2 linked regions of the Streptosporangium sp. NBC_01755 genome follow. The protein of the gene in region 2 binds, or shares a complex with, the protein of the main gene of each other region. Links are inferred from orthologs where the notes say so. Each region holds a gene or a part of one and is shown on either strand. Other genes may lie near its edges.

What was found.
Region 1: the proteins of rpsG (region 2) and tig are in contact, whole or in part, in a crystal structure (PDB 3GTY), measured with the Thermotoga maritima proteins. The link is inferred for Streptosporangium sp. NBC_01755 from one-to-one orthologs. Residues at the interface, in WP_004081843.1 of Thermotoga maritima: Lys34, Lys52, Lys55, Glu59, Arg62, Gln63, Glu66, Asn67, Lys69, Val71, Arg95, Ala109, Lys110, Lys111, Gly112, Arg113, Pro114, Glu117, Glu121, Ile124, Ala125, Tyr127, Asn128, Asn129, Thr130, Gly131, Lys135, Asp139, Arg142, Met143; in WP_004081061.1 of Thermotoga maritima: Glu122, Val124, Val129, Leu130, Tyr133, Glu188, Gly259, Ile262, Tyr263, Glu266, Ser270, Glu273, Gln274, Glu277, Arg308, Gln311, Ile312, Ser315, Tyr316, Glu325, Arg329, Arg336, Leu363, Phe366, Trp367, Arg373, Leu377, Arg381, Leu384, Glu387.

Annotation. Positions count from the first base shown.
Region 1 is NZ_CP109131.1:1,314,121-1,322,318, forward strand. What follows is about bases 2,679-5,556. They hold tig (trigger factor), read right to left. Parts: upstream 4,873-5,556; coding sequence 3,484-4,872; downstream 2,679-3,483. Other genes in these bases: OG884_RS05535 (ClpP family protease), read right to left, coding at 2,679-2,942; OG884_RS05545 (helix-turn-helix domain-containing protein), read right to left, coding at 5,082-5,556. In the rest of the region: OG884_RS05520 (valine--tRNA ligase), read right to left, coding at 1-33; ATP-dependent Clp protease ATP-binding subunit ClpX, read right to left, coding at 169-1,449; OG884_RS05530 (ATP-dependent Clp protease proteolytic subunit), read right to left, coding at 1,642-2,286; more of OG884_RS05535, read right to left, coding at 2,298-2,678; more of OG884_RS05545, read right to left, coding at 5,557-5,948; OG884_RS05550 (ATP-binding protein), read left to right, coding at 6,191-6,700; OG884_RS05555 (DUF397 domain-containing protein), read right to left, coding at 7,132-7,341; OG884_RS05560 (helix-turn-helix domain-containing protein), read right to left, coding at 7,322-8,191. UniProt on the Bacillus subtilis protein: Involved in protein export. Acts as a chaperone by maintaining the newly synthesized protein in an open conformation. Functions as a peptidyl-prolyl cis-trans isomerase.
Region 2 is NZ_CP109131.1:4,454,500-4,462,687, reverse strand. The notes cover bases 5,321-8,188. They hold rpsG (30S ribosomal protein S7), read right to left. Parts: upstream 7,056-8,188; coding sequence 6,585-7,055; downstream 5,321-6,584. Other genes in these bases: OG884_RS21450 (DNA-directed RNA polymerase subunit beta'), read right to left, coding at 7,971-8,188; rpsL (30S ribosomal protein S12), read right to left, coding at 7,058-7,429; fusA (elongation factor G), read right to left, coding at 5,321-6,497. Outside these bases: rplB (50S ribosomal protein L2), read right to left, coding at 1-602; rplW (50S ribosomal protein L23), read right to left, coding at 694-996; rplD (50S ribosomal protein L4), read right to left, coding at 996-1,643; rplC (50S ribosomal protein L3), read right to left, coding at 1,640-2,293; rpsJ (30S ribosomal protein S10), read right to left, coding at 2,308-2,616; tuf (elongation factor Tu), read right to left, coding at 2,950-4,143; more of fusA, read right to left, coding at 4,449-5,320.

The sequences.
Region 1 (8,198 bases), 3.1 Mb from region 2 along the record:
ACTCGATGTCCCCCAGCCGAAGACTTGCGACATGTTCACATCCTTGCGAGCTCCGCCACGCCATCGACCCCACCGGCCGACCCTCCGGAAACCGCCGAGAACAGCGACGCCCCCACAGGATCTCCCTGCGGGGGCGTCAGCCGTACGAACCGGTTTATCCGGGCTGGATCACGCGGACTTCTCGCGCGGCGGCCGCTGCTGCTTGTTGAGCTGGTCACGTGGCACGAGCGTGGGGTTGACGTGTTCGAGCACCGACTCGCGGGTGATGACGACGCGCGCCACGTCCTGCCGCGACGGCACCTCGTACATCACCGAGAGGAGGACCTCCTCCAGGATCGCTCGAAGGCCGCGGGCACCGGTGCCGCGCAGGATCGCCTGGTCCGCGATCGCCTCAAGCGCGTCGTCTGTGAACTCGAGTTCGACGTTGTCCAGCTCGAACAGGCGACGGTACTGCTTGACGAGGGCGTTGCGCGGCTCGGTGAGGATCTGGATGAGCGCCTCACGGTCAAGGTTGTGAACGCTCGTGATCACCGGAAGCCGGCCGACGAACTCGGGGATCATGCCGAACTTCAGCAGGTCCTCGGGCATGACGTCCCCGAAGATGTCTGAGCTGTCGATGTCTTCCTTGGAACGGATGATGGCGTTGAAACCGATGCCCTTGCGGCCGATCCGGGACTCGATGATCTTTTCGAGGCCGGCGAAGGCCCCACCGCAGATGAACAGCACGTTGGTGGTGTCGATCTGGATGAACTCCTGGTGCGGGTGCTTACGGCCGCCCTGCGGCGGCACACTCGCGGTCGTGCCCTCCAGGATCTTCAGCAGGGCCTGCTGCACGCCCTCACCGGAGACGTCCCTGGTGATCGACGGGTTCTCGCTCTTGCGAGCGATCTTGTCGACCTCGTCGATGTAGATGATGCCGGTCTCGGCCTTCTTGACGTCGTAGTCGGCGGCCTGGATCAGCTTGAGCAGTATGTTTTCGACGTCCTCGCCCACGTAGCCCGCCTCTGTCAGGGCTGTGGCGTCGGCGATGGCGAACGGAACGTTCAGCATCTTCGCCAACGTCTGTGCGAGCAGCGTCTTACCGGAACCGGTCGGGCCCAGGAGCAGGATGTTGGACTTGGCCAGTTCAATGCCGTCGTCACGCCCGCGCTCGCCGGACTGCACCCGCTTGTAGTGGTTGTAGACCGCTACGGAGAGAGCCTTCTTCGCCTGGTCCTGACCGATGACGTAGGCGTCGAGGAATTCGTAGATCTCCCTCGGCTTGGGAAGGCTGTCCCACTTGAGCTCAGAGGACTCGCTGAGCTCCTCCTCGATGATCTCGTTGCAGAGGTCGATGCACTCGTCGCAGATGTATACGCCGGGTCCGGCGATGAGCTTTTTGACTTGCTTCTGGCTCTTTCCACAGAAAGAGCACTTCAGCAGGTCTCCCCCGTCGCCGATGCGTGCCACCCCAGATACTCCTTTGCGTGGGACCGCCCTGGCTGCCGCGGTCCGTTTCTTCCGACCGGCCCGATACCCGATCGAAAAGTCATCCCGCTTAGGTTTCGACGTTACCGTCTTCTGAGCCCTCAGTGAGCCCCCTAGCGGCGAGTCGCACCGGAACGTGCCTGATTCGGCACGGTTCCGGTGCGATATGCCTCGTTAGGAGGCTACGGCCTTCGCGAGTTTCTTGCGGGACGGGATGATGTCGTCGATCAGCCCGTACTCCTTGGCCTCCACAGCGTCAAGGATCTTGTCCCGCTCGATGTCCTTGCGGACCGCCTCCGGCGCCCTGCCCGAGTGCTGAGCGATGATGGTCTCCATCTGCGCGCGCATCCTGAGGATCTCACGCGCCTGGATCTCGATGTCGCTTCCCTGGCCGCCCCCCTCGGTGGAGGGCTGGTGGATCAGCATGCGGGCGTTCGGCAGGGCGAAGCGCTTGCCGGGCGTGCCGCCGGCCAGCAGGACCGCCGCCGCCGAGGCCGCCTGCCCCAGACAGACCGTCTGGATCTCCGGCCGGACGAACTGCATCGTGTCGTAAATCGCCGTCATGGCGGTGAAAGAACCACCCGGCGAGTTGATGTAGATGCTGATGTCACGGTCGGGGTCGAGCGACTCCAGGGTCAGCAACTGCGCCATGACGTCATTGGCCGACGCGTCGTCCACCTGCACGCCGAGGAAGATGATGCGGTCCTCGAAGAGCTTGGCGTACGGGTTCATCTCCCGCATGCCATAGGACGTGCGCTCGGTGAAGGACGGAAGAACGTAGCGGCCGTTGATGTCTCCCGGCCGGATCAACTCACTCACCTTGTGCCCCTTCAGGAGACGGCGCCCGTGGAGGGCACCTGTCGAGCGCTGCGCACGACCTGGTCGATGAAGCCGTAGTCCTTGGCCTCCTCGGCCGTGAACCAGCGGTCACGGTCGGAGTCGGCCTCGATCTGCTCCAGGTTCTGACCGGTGTGGAACGCGATGCGCTCGGCGAGGGTCTTCTTGACGTAGAGCATCTGCTCCGCCTGGATGGCGATGTCGGCTGCGGTACCGCCGATACCACCGGATGGCTGGTGCATCATGATGCGGGCGTGCGGCAGGGCGTAACGCTTGCCCCGCTCACCGGCGCAGAGCAGGAACTGGCCCATGGAAGCGGCCAGACCCATCGCGACCGTGCACACATTGTTAGGCACGTATTCCATCATGTCGTAAATCGCCATACCAGCGGTCACGGAACCGCCTGGCGAGTTGATGTAGAGCCAGATGTCGCGCTCTGAGTCGTCCGCGGCGAGCAGAAGCAGCTCGGCGCAGATTCGGTTGGCGATCTCGTCGTTGACCTGGGTGCCCAGCACGATGATTCGCTCACGCAGCAGCCGCTGGTAGAGCTGGTCTTCGAGCCTGAACGAGCCGTTCGGCTGGCTCATCGACTCGGGCCCGGAGCCGGTCGGCTGGTAGAAGGTCGGCGGGCTGGTCACAGCGTCACCTTCCGATGCGTCGTAATCGATTGGCTTTGCTTGTGACCTTAACGCGCGCGGCCTACCGGACATGCCCCCTCAACGCACTGTTCGCTGACGGCGCATGCTGGCCGCCGCCTCCTCGCCGTGCCTGGAACCTCCCGCCGCGCCCCCTGGTAAAGGCTCGGAAACCGGAGTCCGTACGGCGCGTCGGAGCTCACGGGGCCGTGTGCGAAGGCCGGAAGCGGGTCGCGGGGAGCCGCGAAGGAGGGACGCACGACACTTCCGGGGCCGAAGAGAGGAAGATCGCGGCCCTCAGCGGGCCCAGGAGCCCGCGAGTCCCCTTGGAGGTCGGGAGAGCCGAAGGAATACCGGAGACCGTCAGGCAGCGCTCTGCGGCGCACTCACCCCCCACATCGCCCTCGGCTCGTCCGAGGCCTGCGGCCCCGGACGAGCGGCACCGCAGGCCTCGGCCGGAGCCGGGAGCACGCGAACGCCCCCGTCACGCGGAGCGCGGCGGGGGCGTCGGGCGCGCTCGATGGCGCCCTCTCTCAGCCTGGGACTACTTCGCGTCGTCGGCCTCAGGGGCGTCGGCCTCGGGGGCCTCCTCGGCGGCGGGCTCCTCACCGTTGATCTCGGTGTAGATGGCCTTGAGGTCGACCTCGTTGCCCGCCTCGTCGGTCACCTTCGCGGCGTCGCCGATGACGCTCTTGGCCTTGTCCCGGACGATCTCGACCATGGCCAGCGTGAGCTGGTCGTTGTCGGCCAGGTGCTGAGCCAGCGTGTTGGGCGCGACGTTCATCTGCATGGCGCGGCGCACCACGAAGTTGGTCAGCTCCTGCTCACTGACGCCGAGTTCCTCGCTCTTGACGATCTTGTCGAGGACGAAGCCCGTCTTGAGTGCCTTGGCGGCGCTCTCGTCGAACTCGGCGAGGCGCTCCTCCTCGGTGGTCTGGTAGAGGCGGAAGAACGCCTCCTTGCTCAGGCCACTGTCGGCGATCTGGTGCTCAAGATTGTGCTTGCGATTGTCGACCTCGGCCTTGAGCGCGCTCTCCGGCAGCGGAATGTCGATCTTGCCGAGCAGGGCGTCGAGCGCGTTCTCACGGGCCTGGACGACCTGGTCGATCAGCTTGTTGCGGCGGGCCTGCCCGCTGATGCTCGCCTTGAGCTCGTCAAGGGTGTCGAACTCGCTGGCGAGCTGGGCGAACTCGTCGTCGAGCTCGGGGAGGACCTTCTCCTTGACGTTCTTGACGGTGATGGTGACCACGGCCTCCTCGCCGGCGTTCTCGCCGCCGACCAGGTTGGTGGTGAACTCCTTGGTCTCACCGGCGGACAGGCCGACCAGTGCGTCGTCCAGGCCCTGCAGCACCGAGCCGGCGCCGACCTCGTAGGAGACGTCGTTGGCCTGCTGCTCCTCGATGTTGACGCCGTCGATCGCGGCGGCCAGGTCCATGACGACGAAGTCGCCGGAGGCAGCGGCACGCTCGACGCCGGTCAGCGTGGCGAAACGCTGACGCAGGCCGTCCAGCTGGACGTCGACGTCCGCGTCGGAGACCTCGGAGACCGGGACGGTCACCTCGATGCCCTGGTAGTCGGGGACGTCGAACTGGGGGCGGATGTCCACCTCGGCGGTGAACTCGACCTGCTGACCGTCCTCGATCTTGGTGACCTCGATCTCCGGCTGACTGACCGGGAAGATCTCGCTCTCGTCGACGGCCTGGCCGTACAGCTTGGGCACCGCGTCATTGAGGGTCTCCTCCAGCACCACCGCGCGGCCGAACCGCTGCTCGATGATGCGGGCCGGAACCTTGCCGGGGCGGAACCCGGGAACGCGCACCTGCTGCGCGACCTTCTTGTACGCCGCCTGCAGGCTCTCGCCGAGCTCCTCGAACGGCACCTCGACGGTAAGCCTTACCCGGGTCGGGCTGAGCTCCTCCACAGCGGTCTTCACGGGGTCGTCTCCTTGATCAAACTTCGAGTGATCGCGGGCGCGCCAAGTCGTAGCGGCTACCGCGGCAAGCTCTCGCGCCGCGCCCACATGAGTGGCACTTGGCACAGCCATCGAGACGTGCAAGATTAGGGCACGCTCCACTGCGGCGGGTGTTCAGCGCCGCAGGCCAGTCTAGGGCAGAGCGGCACCATGGAGCGACCAACGGCCGCTCACTCCTCCTTGATGATCCGCCTCAGGATGTCGTTCGTCTCGCCGGGGGTGGTGCTGACCGCGCACAGCCGCTCCATGACCTCGCTGTAGCGGTCGACGTCCTCGCGCTTGTCCAGGTAGAGGGCGCTGGCCAACTGCTCGACGTAGACGACGTCCGGAAGCTCGCTGTCGTTGAAGCGGAGCACGCTGAAGGCGCCGCCCTCCGCGCTGTGGCCACCGAAGCTGAAGGGCATCACCTGGATCGTGATGTTCGTCCGCCGCATGAGATCGAGCAGGTGCTCCAACTGGCCCCGCATGACGTCCGCACCGCCGATGGGGCGCCGCAGCGCGGCCTCGTCGATGACGGCCCAGAAGAACGGGCCGTCGGACCGCTTGAGCACCTGCTGGCGCTCCATCCGCAGGTCGACGCGGCGGGCGATCTCGTCGGGCGCGATGCCTGCGCTCCCCGCGGTGACGATCGCCCTGGCGTACTCCTTCGTCTGCAGCAGGCCGGGCACGAACTGCACCTCGTACGTACGGATCCGGGAGGCTGCCTCCTCCAGGCCGACGTACGTCTGAAACCATGAGGGCAGCAGGTCGTTGAACCGGTGCCACCAACCGGGTTCGTTGGCTCTGAGCAGCAAGTCCATGATCGCCGACCGAGCGCGCTCGTCCTCCACCCCGTAGAAGGTGAGCAGATCCGCCACGTCGCGTTCTCTCAGACCAACCCGGCCGAGCTCCATCCTACTGATCTTGGATTCGGATCCGCGGATCAGATGGCCTGCCTCCTCTCGCGAGAGCCCCTTGGCCTCGCGCAGACGACGCAGTTGGGAGCCTAAGAGGATACGCAGAGCTGTGGGACCTGATCCCGGTTGAAGCTGCGCCACTTCGCCTCCCTCTCTACTTGGGCCAGCGCACACAGTGTCACTACTTCCGGCCGCTATGACAAGGTCTCAACTCCCTGCCCAATTCGCCAAGTCGCCGACCTAACCCCCATGCTGCTGCACATTGCAACTGCACGTGCATTTGGGTCTTGCAGCAGACGTTCCGGTGACCCATGATGGTTTAGTGCATATTGGGCTTATGGTGCACAAGCTCTGAAAACTCTCAAGCGGTACGGAGACTCACGATGACAGCGGGAGGTACCGGCAGGATGGTGGAGGAGCCAAAATCGGCTGCCGACTACCTGCAGGCGACCTGCGAAATCGGCTTTGACGAGCTGCTCGGGGTCAACCACTCCGACGCCACCGCGTGTCCCCTGCCCAGCCAGGCAGACTCGGTGAAGACCGCCCGGGACGTGACGCGCTCGACGCTTCACGACTGGGGACTGGCAGAACTCAGCGATGACGCAGCGCTAGTGGTTTCGGAACTTGTCACCAACGCGGTCCGTTACGCGCTGTGTCCGCCCGGGCAACCGGAGAACACCCCGATCACGCTCGTCCTGCTGCGCCTCTCCCCCCATGTGCTCCTGGCCGTGACGGACCCGAGCGACGAGATTCCGACCCCCAAGGAACCGGATTTCATCTCGGAGAACGGCCGGGGCCTCTACATCGTGGAGACCTACAGCCAGGATTGGGGCTGGGACTACCTCAACTGCGGCGGCAAGGCCGTCTGGGCCCTCTTCAGCGCCCACCACTGACGTTCCCGCACCATGGCTCCCGCACCATGGCTCCCACACCGTGAGGCGATCCTCCCCGCACGCGTCCGCGTGCCCCGCCCCTCTCGCGTGGCCGAAAACTCGCACCCCGTACAACGAGAAACCGGGCACCGGTCGAAACCGATGCCCGGCATATGTCGGGGTGACAGGATTTGAACCTGCGGCCCCCTGCTCCCAAAGCAGGTTTTTCCGGCGCCATTACCTGCATATAGGGAAGAAATAGCAGCTCAAGGGGTGTGATAGGCCGAGGATCACCGAGTCTGAGTGAGCCTGGCCGGGAGTGGCTCACTCCCATTTCGCTCCCATCCTCGACCCGCGCCGATCGTGGTTACGGCCCGTAGACTGACGGCGGGTTAGTTCCACGCAAAAGCCCCCATCCGGGAGGATGGGGGCTTTTGTTATGAACCTGTTTCCTAGCCGAACTCGTTGGCCTTGACGCCCTTGATGAAGGCGTCCCACTCGCCTGTGGTGAAGGTCACGGTGGCCGCTTCCGGCCTCTTGCTGTTGCGCACCGCGCGGCCTCCGCTAGGCAACTCGGCGACCTCGACGCAGTTATCGTGAGGGCCGCTGAAGCTGGCCTTGCGGTAGGTGAGCGTGGCGAGCTCAGTTGGGGTTAGTTCCATCGCCTCTCTCCAGTTGATCAACCATCGTTGCCAGATACCTAACAGACTCCTCCGGAGGCTCCGAAATCGCCACCGCCCGGGTAAAGATCCGACCGTACGCCTGTAGTTCCTCCGGCTTCTCCAGGTGGAGTGAGTCTGTCGCAGTTTCCAAGTAGACCACCGAGGGGTCGAGTTCGGTCGCAAAGTCCAAGATCGTAAATGCTCCGGTCATCACCGCATGCGCACCAGCCGAGTCACGAAGAATCTGAATCGTTACGTGCGGGGCAGCAGCCGCCTCAATCAGATGTCGCATTTGCTCCGCCATCACCGCGGGCCCGCCGATCATCTTGCGTAGCGCCGCCTCGTCGATCAAGGCATACAGCTCCGGTGGCCGCTCGCGCTTGAGGACGTCCTGCCGGACGATCCTGACCTCGACGCGCCGTTTCACAGAGGCATCGTCCAGCACCTGGCCGGCCCGAAACACGGCGGCGGCGTAATCGGCGGTCTGAAGCAGGCCGGGGACGAACAAGGCCTCATAGGTGCGGATCTGGGTCGCCTCTGCCTCGAAGCCGGGCAGTGAGCCGCGAAAGACGTCGTTGTACTTGGCCCACCATCCCTTCTCGCGGGACTGGCGGGCGAGGTCGAGGATCGCGTTGCGAACCTGCTCGTCGGTGACGCCATACAGGTCCAGCAGAGCGCGAATGAGCACGACGTCGGGTCGCACCCACTGGTTGAGTTCCCATTTCGTGAGGCGCCCGTTGGACCACCCGAGGCGGGTAGTCACCTCTTCAACGGTTAGCCCTGCATCTTTACGCAAGCGAACGAGCTCGGCGCTGAGGCGTCGCAGTTTGACGGTGGGGCTGCCGGTCATCGCGTGT
Region 2 (8,188 bases):
TGCTCGGCGTTGCCGACCTGGCCGATGGAGGCCCGGCAGCGAACGTCGACCTGGCGCATCTCACCGGAGGGCATACGCAGCGTGGCGTACTGGCCCTCCTTGGCGAGGAGCTGAATCTGCGCGCCGGCGGACCGGCCCAGCTTGGCGCCACCGCCCGGACGGAGCTCCACCGCGTGGATGAAGGTACCGGTCGGGATGTTGCGCAGCGGGAGGCAGTTGCCCGGCTTGATGTCGGCCGTGGGGCCGTTCTCGATCTTGTCGCCCTGCTTGAGGCCGGTCGGGCAGAGGATGTAGCGCTTCTCCCCGTCGGCGTAGTGCAGCAGCGCGATACGGGAGGTGCGGTTCGGGTCGTACTCGATGTGAGCGACCTTGGCCGGGATCCCGTCCTTGTCGTGACGCCGGAAATCGATGATCCGGTAGGCGCGCTTGTGGCCACCGCCCTGGTGACGGGTGGTGACACGGCCGTGGACGTTACGGCCACCCTTGCTGTGCAGGGGTGCAAGCAGCGACTTCTCGGGCGTGCTGCGCGTGATCTCGGCAAAGTCCGAGACGCTGGCGCCGCGGCGACCCGGGGTCGTCGGCTTGAGTTTACGGATGCCCATCTTTTTCGTTCATCCTTCGTCGGTTAATCCGGTCGAACGCCCCTCACCTGGCGGTGAGGGGCTTTCTCCCTGTACTTACTGAGCGAGCGCGTCAGCCGATCTGGCCGAAGATGTCAATCCGGTCGCCTTCGACCAGGCTGACGATCGCCCGCTTGGTAGCCGGACGCTGGCCGTAGCCGAACCTGGTCCGCTTACGCTTGCCCTGGCGGTTGATGGTGTTGACGCTGGCCACCTTGACGCCGAAGATCTTCTCAACAGCGATCTTGACCTGCGTCTTGTTGGCCGTCTTCCGCACCAGGAACGTGTACTTGTTGTGCTCGTCGATCAGGCCGTAGCTCTTCTCGGAGACAACCGGCTTGATGATGATGTCGCGCGGGTCGGCGATCTTCTCCATCAGGCGTCTTCCTTCCCGCTCTTGCTCAGACGCGCGACGACCTGGTCGTACGCCGCCTGAGTGAAAACGACGTCGTCGTGGCAGAGCACGTCGTAGGTGTTGAGCTGCCCGGCGTCCAGCAGGTGGACCTCGGGAGCGTTGCGCAGGCTCAGCCAGCTGAGCTCGTCACCCTCGTCGACGACGACCAGGACGCTACGGGCCTTGGTGATCCTGCGAAGCGACTCAAGAGCCGCCTTGGTCTTCGGGGTCTCCCCCGTGACCAGACCGCTGACCACGTGAACGCGGCCGCCGGTCGCCCTGTCGGACAGGGCCCCGCGCAGGGCGGCGGCCTTCATCTTCTTGGGAGTCTTCTGCGAGTAGTCCCGCGGAACCGGGCCGTGGACGGTGCCACCGCCGGTGAACTGCGGAGCGCGGGTCGAGCCCTGACGGGCGCGGCCGGTGCCCTTCTGGCGGTACGGCTTCTTGCCGCCGCCACTGACCTCACCACGGGTCTTGGCCTTGTGGGTGCCCTGCCGGCGAGCGGCGAGCTGGGCCACGACGACCTGGTGGATCAGCGGAATGTTGACCTTCGTGCCGAAGATGTCCTCCGGCAGGTCGACGGTCCCGGCCTTGTCGCCGCTCACGTCGAGGACGTCAATGGTGCTCACTTGGCAGCCCCCTTCTTGGCGGCGGTGCGGACCAGAACCAGGCTGCCGTTGGCGCCGGGGATCGCACCCTTGATCAGGATGAGGCCCTTCTCGGCGTCCACGGCGTGAACCTTGAGGCTCTGGACGGTCGTGCGGACGTTGCCCATCCGGCCGGCCATGCGCACGCCCTTGAAAACGCGGCCCGGGGTGGCGCAGCCACCGATGGAACCCGGCGAGCGGTGCTTGCGCTGCGTACCGTGCGAGGCACCCAGGCCCTTGAAGCCGTGACGCTTCATGACACCCGCGTACCCCTTGCCCTTGCTCTTGCCCGTCACATCGACGTACTGGCCGGCCTCGAAGGTGTCGGCCGAGAGCTCCTGGCCCAGGGTGTACTCGCTCACGTCGTCAGTGCGGATCTCCGCGAAGTAACGGCGCGGGGTGATGTCGTGCTTGCGCAGGTAGTCGCCGAGCGGCTTGTTGACCTTCCGCGGGTCGACCTGCCCGAAGCCCAGCTGGACGGCGGTGTAGCCGTCCTTCTCAGCGGTGCGGACGCGGGTCACGACGCACGGACCAGCCTCGACGACGGTCACCGGGACCATCCGGTTGTCCGCGTCGAAGACCTGGGTCATGCCGAGCTTCTTGCCCAGGACGCCCTTGATCTGCTTAGCCATGTCAGTGCGTTCCCTCAGAGCTTGATCGAGATGTCAACGCCGGCGGGAAGGTCGAGTCGCATGAGCGAGTCGACCGTCTTCGGCGTCGGATCGATGATGTCAATCAGCCGCTTGTGCGTGCGCATCTCAAAGTGCTCGCGGCTGTCCTTGTACTTGTGCGGCGAGCGGATGACGCAGTACACGTTCTTCTCGGTCGGCAGCGGCACCGGGCCCGCGACCTTGGCGCCAGTCCTTGTCACCGTCTCGACGATCTTCTTGGCCGAGACGTCGATGACCTCGTGGTCATAGGCCTTGAGCCGAATGCGGATCTTCTGTCCCGCCATAATGGCCTCGGTGTCCTTCACTGTCGTCTGAAAAAGTTACGTGCGGCTGTTGCCGCTGTGTCATGGCCGGGGTCGCCTTGGACGTCCCCTCCACGTTGTGCGGAGCCCACTTCGCCCTGGGGCGACGTTCTCCGCACATGCCCCACGTAGCAGACGCTGTAAGTCCGCGCTTTCTTCCGTGATCTGGCAGTTACTTCGGTCATCGTTCGGCCGAACCAACTGCGAGATCACGGTTCGTGGGGTCCCTGCCAGGGTTCGCGCCCTGCGGCGCGGCCCCCTCGTGGGGAAGCGGCCGGCCCTGCGTTGAGGGCCGACCGCCACTCCACGATCGTGCTACTTGATGATCTTGGTCACTCGACCCGCACCGACGGTGCGGCCACCCTCACGGATGGCGAACTTGAGACCGTCCTCCATCGCGATGGGCTGGATGAGCGCGACGTTCATCTCGGTGTTGTCGCCCGGCATGACCATCTCGGTGCCCTCGGGGAGGTTCACCACGCCGGTCACGTCAGTCGTACGGAAGTAGAACTGCGGGCGGTAGTTGTTGAAGAACGGCGTGTGGCGGCCGCCCTCGTCCTTGCTCAGGATGTAGACCTGGGCCTCGAACTCGGTGTGCGGGGTGGTCGTGCCCGGCTTGATGATGCACTGGCCGCGCTCGACGTCCTCGCGCTTGATGCCGCGCAGGAGCAGACCGACGTTGTCACCCGCCTGGCCCTCGTCGAGGAGCTTGCGGAACATCTCGACACCGGTGACCGTGGTGGTGGTCTTGGTCTCCTTGATGCCGATGATGTCGACGGTCTCGCTGACCTTGACGATGCCGCGCTCGATACGACCGGTGACGACCGTGCCGCGACCGGTGATCGAGAAGACGTCCTCGACCGGCATCAGGAACGGCTTGTCGGTCTCACGGACCGGCTCGGGGACGTTCTCGTCCACCGCGGCCATGAGCTCGATGATCGAGTCGCCCCACTTGGCGTCGCCCTCAAGCGCCTTCAGCGCCGAGACGCGGACGACCGGCAGGTCGTCGCCGGGGAACTCCTGGGCCGAGAGAAGCTCGCGGACCTCGAGCTCGACGAGCTCCAGGATCTCCTCGTCGTCCACCATGTCGGACTTGTTGAGGGCCACGACGATGTAGGGGACGCCGACCTGGCGGGCCAGGAGGACGTGCTCCTTCGTCTGCGGCATCGGACCGTCGGTGGCGGCGACCACGAGGATCGCACCGTCCATCTGAGCCGCACCGGTGATCATGTTCTTCACGTAGTCGGCGTGACCGGGGCAGTCCACGTGGGCGTAGTGGCGCTTCTCCGTCTGGTACTCGACGTGCGCGATGGAGATCGTGATACCACGAGCCTTCTCCTCGGGCGCCTTGTCGATCTTGTCGAACGGGGTCGCCTCGTTGAGGTTCGGGAAACGCTCGTGGAGCACCTTGGTGATCGCCGCGGTCAGAGTGGTCTTGCCGTGGTCGATGTGCCCAATGGTGCCGATGTTTACGTGCGGCTTGGTCCGCTCGAACTTGGCCTTGGCCACTGCTCTCTCCTTAGAGATTCTGACGTGACTTGCGTCTTCATATTCGGGTTTGGGGAGGCCGATCCCTCTCGGAACCGGCCCACGAGAAAGCTCTCGCCCCACACCCCCGGCAACCGATCGCGAGTCTCCTCGCCTCCGGCGCCGGGTTGGATGCCGGACTTGCCTGCCCTGCACCCCTCCGGTGGCGGGGCGACGATCTCCTCGCTACCCGCAACCAAAGTGGGTGCTGGACTTACTCGCCCCGCACCCCTCCGGTGGCGGGGCGACGATCTCCTCGCTACCCGCAACCAAAGTGGGTGCTGGACTTACTCGCCCCGCACCTTCGCGACGATCTCCTTGGCGATGTGCGCGGGCACTTCCGCGTAGGAGTCGAACTGCATGCTGTAGCTCGCGCGTCCCTGCGTCTTGCTACGGAGGTCTCCCACGTAGCCGAACATCTCAGAGAGCGGCACGAGCGCCTTGACGATTCGGGCGCCGGAGCGCTCGTCCATCGCCTGGATCTGCCCGCGGCGACCGTTGAGGTCACCGATGACGTCACCCATGTAGTCCTCGGGCGTGGTGACCTCGACGGCCATCATCGGCTCCAGGATTACGGCGTCCGCCTTGCGCGCGGCCTCCTTGAAGGCCATCGAGCCAGCGATCTTGAAGGCCATTTCGGACGAGTCCACCTCGTGGTAGGCACCGTCCTGCAGGGTGACCTTGACCCCGACCATGGGGTAGCCGGCGAGAACACCGAACTCGGCCGCCTCCTGGGCGCCCGCGTCGACCGAGGGGATGTACTCCCTCGGGATGCGGCCACCGGAGACCTTGTTCGCGAACTCGTAACCGTCGTTGCCCTCGCCCAGCGGCTCAATGTCGATGATGACCTTGGCGAACTGGCCGGAACCACCGGTCTGCTTCTTGTGGACGTAGTCGACCTTCTCCACCTTGCGGCGGATGGTCTCCCGGTAGGCCACCTGAGGCCGGCCGATGTTGGCCTCGACCTTGAACTCGCGGCGCATCCGGTCGACGAGGATCTCCAGGTGGAGCTCGCCCATACCCCAGATGACCGTCTGCCCGGTCTCATCGTCACGACGGACCTGGAAGGACGGGTCCTCCTCGGCCAGACGCTGGATCGCGGTGCCCAGCTTCTCCTGGTCACCCTTGGTCTTGGGCTCGATGGCGACGCTGATGACCGGCGCCGGGAAGTTCATCGACTCCAGCACCACGGGGTGAGCCGGGTCTGCCAGGGTGTCACCGGTGGTGGTGTCCTTGAGTCCCATGACGGCGACGATCTGACCGGCGACGGCCGACGGGCGCTCCTCGCGCTTGTTGGCGTGCATCTGGTAGATCTTGCCGATCCGCTCCTTGCGGCCCTTCACCGAGTTGACCACGGCGGTGCCGGTCTCGAGCGTGCCCGAGTAGATGCGGATGTAGGTGAGACGGCCCAGGTGCTGGTCGCTCATGATCTTAAAGGCCAGCGCGGAGAACGGCTCCTTCACGTCCGCGTGACGCTCGATGATCTCCTCTTCCTTGCCGACCGCGTGGCCCTTGAAGGCCGGGATGTCGGTCGGGGCGGGAAGGTAGGCGACGATCGCGTCGAGCAGGGGCTGAATGCCCTTGTTCTTGAACGCGGTGCCGGTCAGGACCGGGTTGATGGCGCTGGCCAGCGTGGCTCGGCGGATGGCCGCGACCAGCTGCTCCTCGGTGGGCTCGACGCCCTCCAGGAAGAGCTCCATCAGCTCGTCGTCGTTCTCGGCGACCGTCTCGACCAGCTTGTCACGCCACTCGCGAGCAGCCTCGGAGTACTCCTCCGGGATGTCCACGACCTCGTACATCTCGCCCTTGGCCGTCTCGGTGCCCCAGTACAGGCCCTTCATCTTGACCAGGTCGATGACGCCCTTGAAGTCGGCCTCGACGCCCCAGGGAAGCTGGACGACGGCGGGGGTCGCGTTCAGACGGCTGACCATCATGTCGACGCAGCGGTGGAACTCCGCGCCGACCCGGTCCAGCTTGTTGACGAAGCAGATCCTGGGCACTTCGTAACGGTCGGCCTGACGCCACACCGTCTCGGACTGGGGTTCGACGCCTGCAACGCCGTCGAACACGGCGACGGCACCGTCGAGGACGCGGAGCGAGCGCTCCACCTCGATCGTGAAGTCCACGTGACCCGGCGTGTCGATGATGTTGATCGTGTGGCCAAGCCACTCGCAGGTCGTGGCAGCGGAGGTGATGGTGATACCACGCTCCTGCTCCTGCTCCATCCAGTCCATCGTGGCTGCGCCCTCGTGGACCTCACCGATCTTGTAGTTGATACCGGTGTAGAACAGGATGCGCTCAGTCGTCGTGGTCTTGCCCGCGTCGATGTGAGCCATGATCCCGATGTTGCGGACCTTGGCCAGGTCAAGAGCGGTCGTGGTGGCCACTTCTCTCGCGTCCTCGTCGTCTCGTCGAAGCCGCTGTTACCAGCGGTAGTGGGCGAAGGCCTTGTTGGACTCGGCCATCTTGTGGGTGTCCTCACGCTTCTTGACGCTTGCGCCGAGGCCGTTGCTGGCATCGAGCAGTTCGTTCATGAGGCGCTCGGTCATGGTCTTCTCGCGGCGGGCGCGGGAGTACTGCACCAGCCAACGCAGGGCCAGGGTGGTGCTACGCGCGGCGCGCACCTCGACCGGAACCTGGTAGGTCGCGCCACCGACACGGCGGCTGCGGACCTCAAGGGTGGGCTTGACGTTGTCCAGCGCGCGCTTCAGGGTGACGACCGGGTCGTTGCCGGTCTTCTCCTTGGCACCTTCGAGGGCGCCGTACACGATGGACTGAGCGATGGATCGCTTGCCGTCCAGGAGCACCTTGTTGATGAGCGCGGTGACCAGGGGCGAGTTGTGAACCGGGTCAGCCATGAGCTGACGACGGCCAGGAGAACCCTTGCGAGGCATTCCTACTTCTCCTTCTTCGCGCCGTAACGGCTACGGGCCTGCTTGCGGTTACGGACACCCTGGGTGTCGAGCGAACCACGGATGATCTTGTAGCGAACACCCGGCAGGTCCTTCACACGACCACCGCGGACGAGCACGATGGAGTGCTCCTGGAGGTTGTGACCAACACCGGGGATGTAGGCCGTGACCTCGATGCCGTTGGTGAGCCGGACACGCGCGACCTTGCGGAGGGCGGAGTTCGGCTTCTTGGGGGTCGTGGTGTAAACGCGCATGCAGGTGCCGCGTCGCTGAGGGCTGGCCTTGAGCGCCGGGGTCTTGGTCTTGGTGACCTTGTCCTGGCGGCCCTTGCGGACCAGCTGCTGAATCGTGGGCACCGCGTCTCCGTTCGTGCTAGCCGGTTAATCGAATGTCGTGCATTTTGCAGGTGCTGCCGGTGTCATGACCTGCGGTTCTTTCATCCCCTCCGACCCACGCGGTCGGGCGTGTCGCGCACTTGTCGCGCCACTTCCCGGTCAAAGCCGGTCCGGTGGAGGAGGCCATGCGACGCCCCTGACGACTCCCCATCGGGAACCTGTCGACGCACACGCATGAGGGCCCACGAAGACATGGGCACGAAGGGCAAGACTACCCAGCCCAGCGCAACACGTCAAAACGGCCGCACCGGCCAGGCACCGCTGTGGGTGCCCGCATTCGTGTCATGACTCCCACGACCGGTTTCCGACCGACCGCTTCCGGGTCCATGTCGAGCTTACCCGCCGCAGAGCACTTCTCCGGCCGTTCTCCTTATTAACGTACGGCTTTCGCCGCAACATTCCGGTCAAGAAAGGGCCACACCCACCGGTTCGGGACGAGAACGCCCTGGAAAGGCGACGGCGCCCGATCCCCTGCCGGGGACCGGGCGCCGCCTGTGACCACTCAGCGGTTGTACTGACCGAAGTCGTACTCCTCCAGCGGCACGGCCTCACCGGAGCCCGAGCCGAAGGTGTAGTCCGCCGCGGAACCGTCGTAGCCGCCGACCGTGTACATCGCGGCCTTGGCCTCCTCGGTGGGCTCGACCCGGATGTTGCGGTACTGGGGCATGCCGGTACCGGCCGGGATGAGCTTTCCGATGATGACGTTCTCCTTGAGGCCGA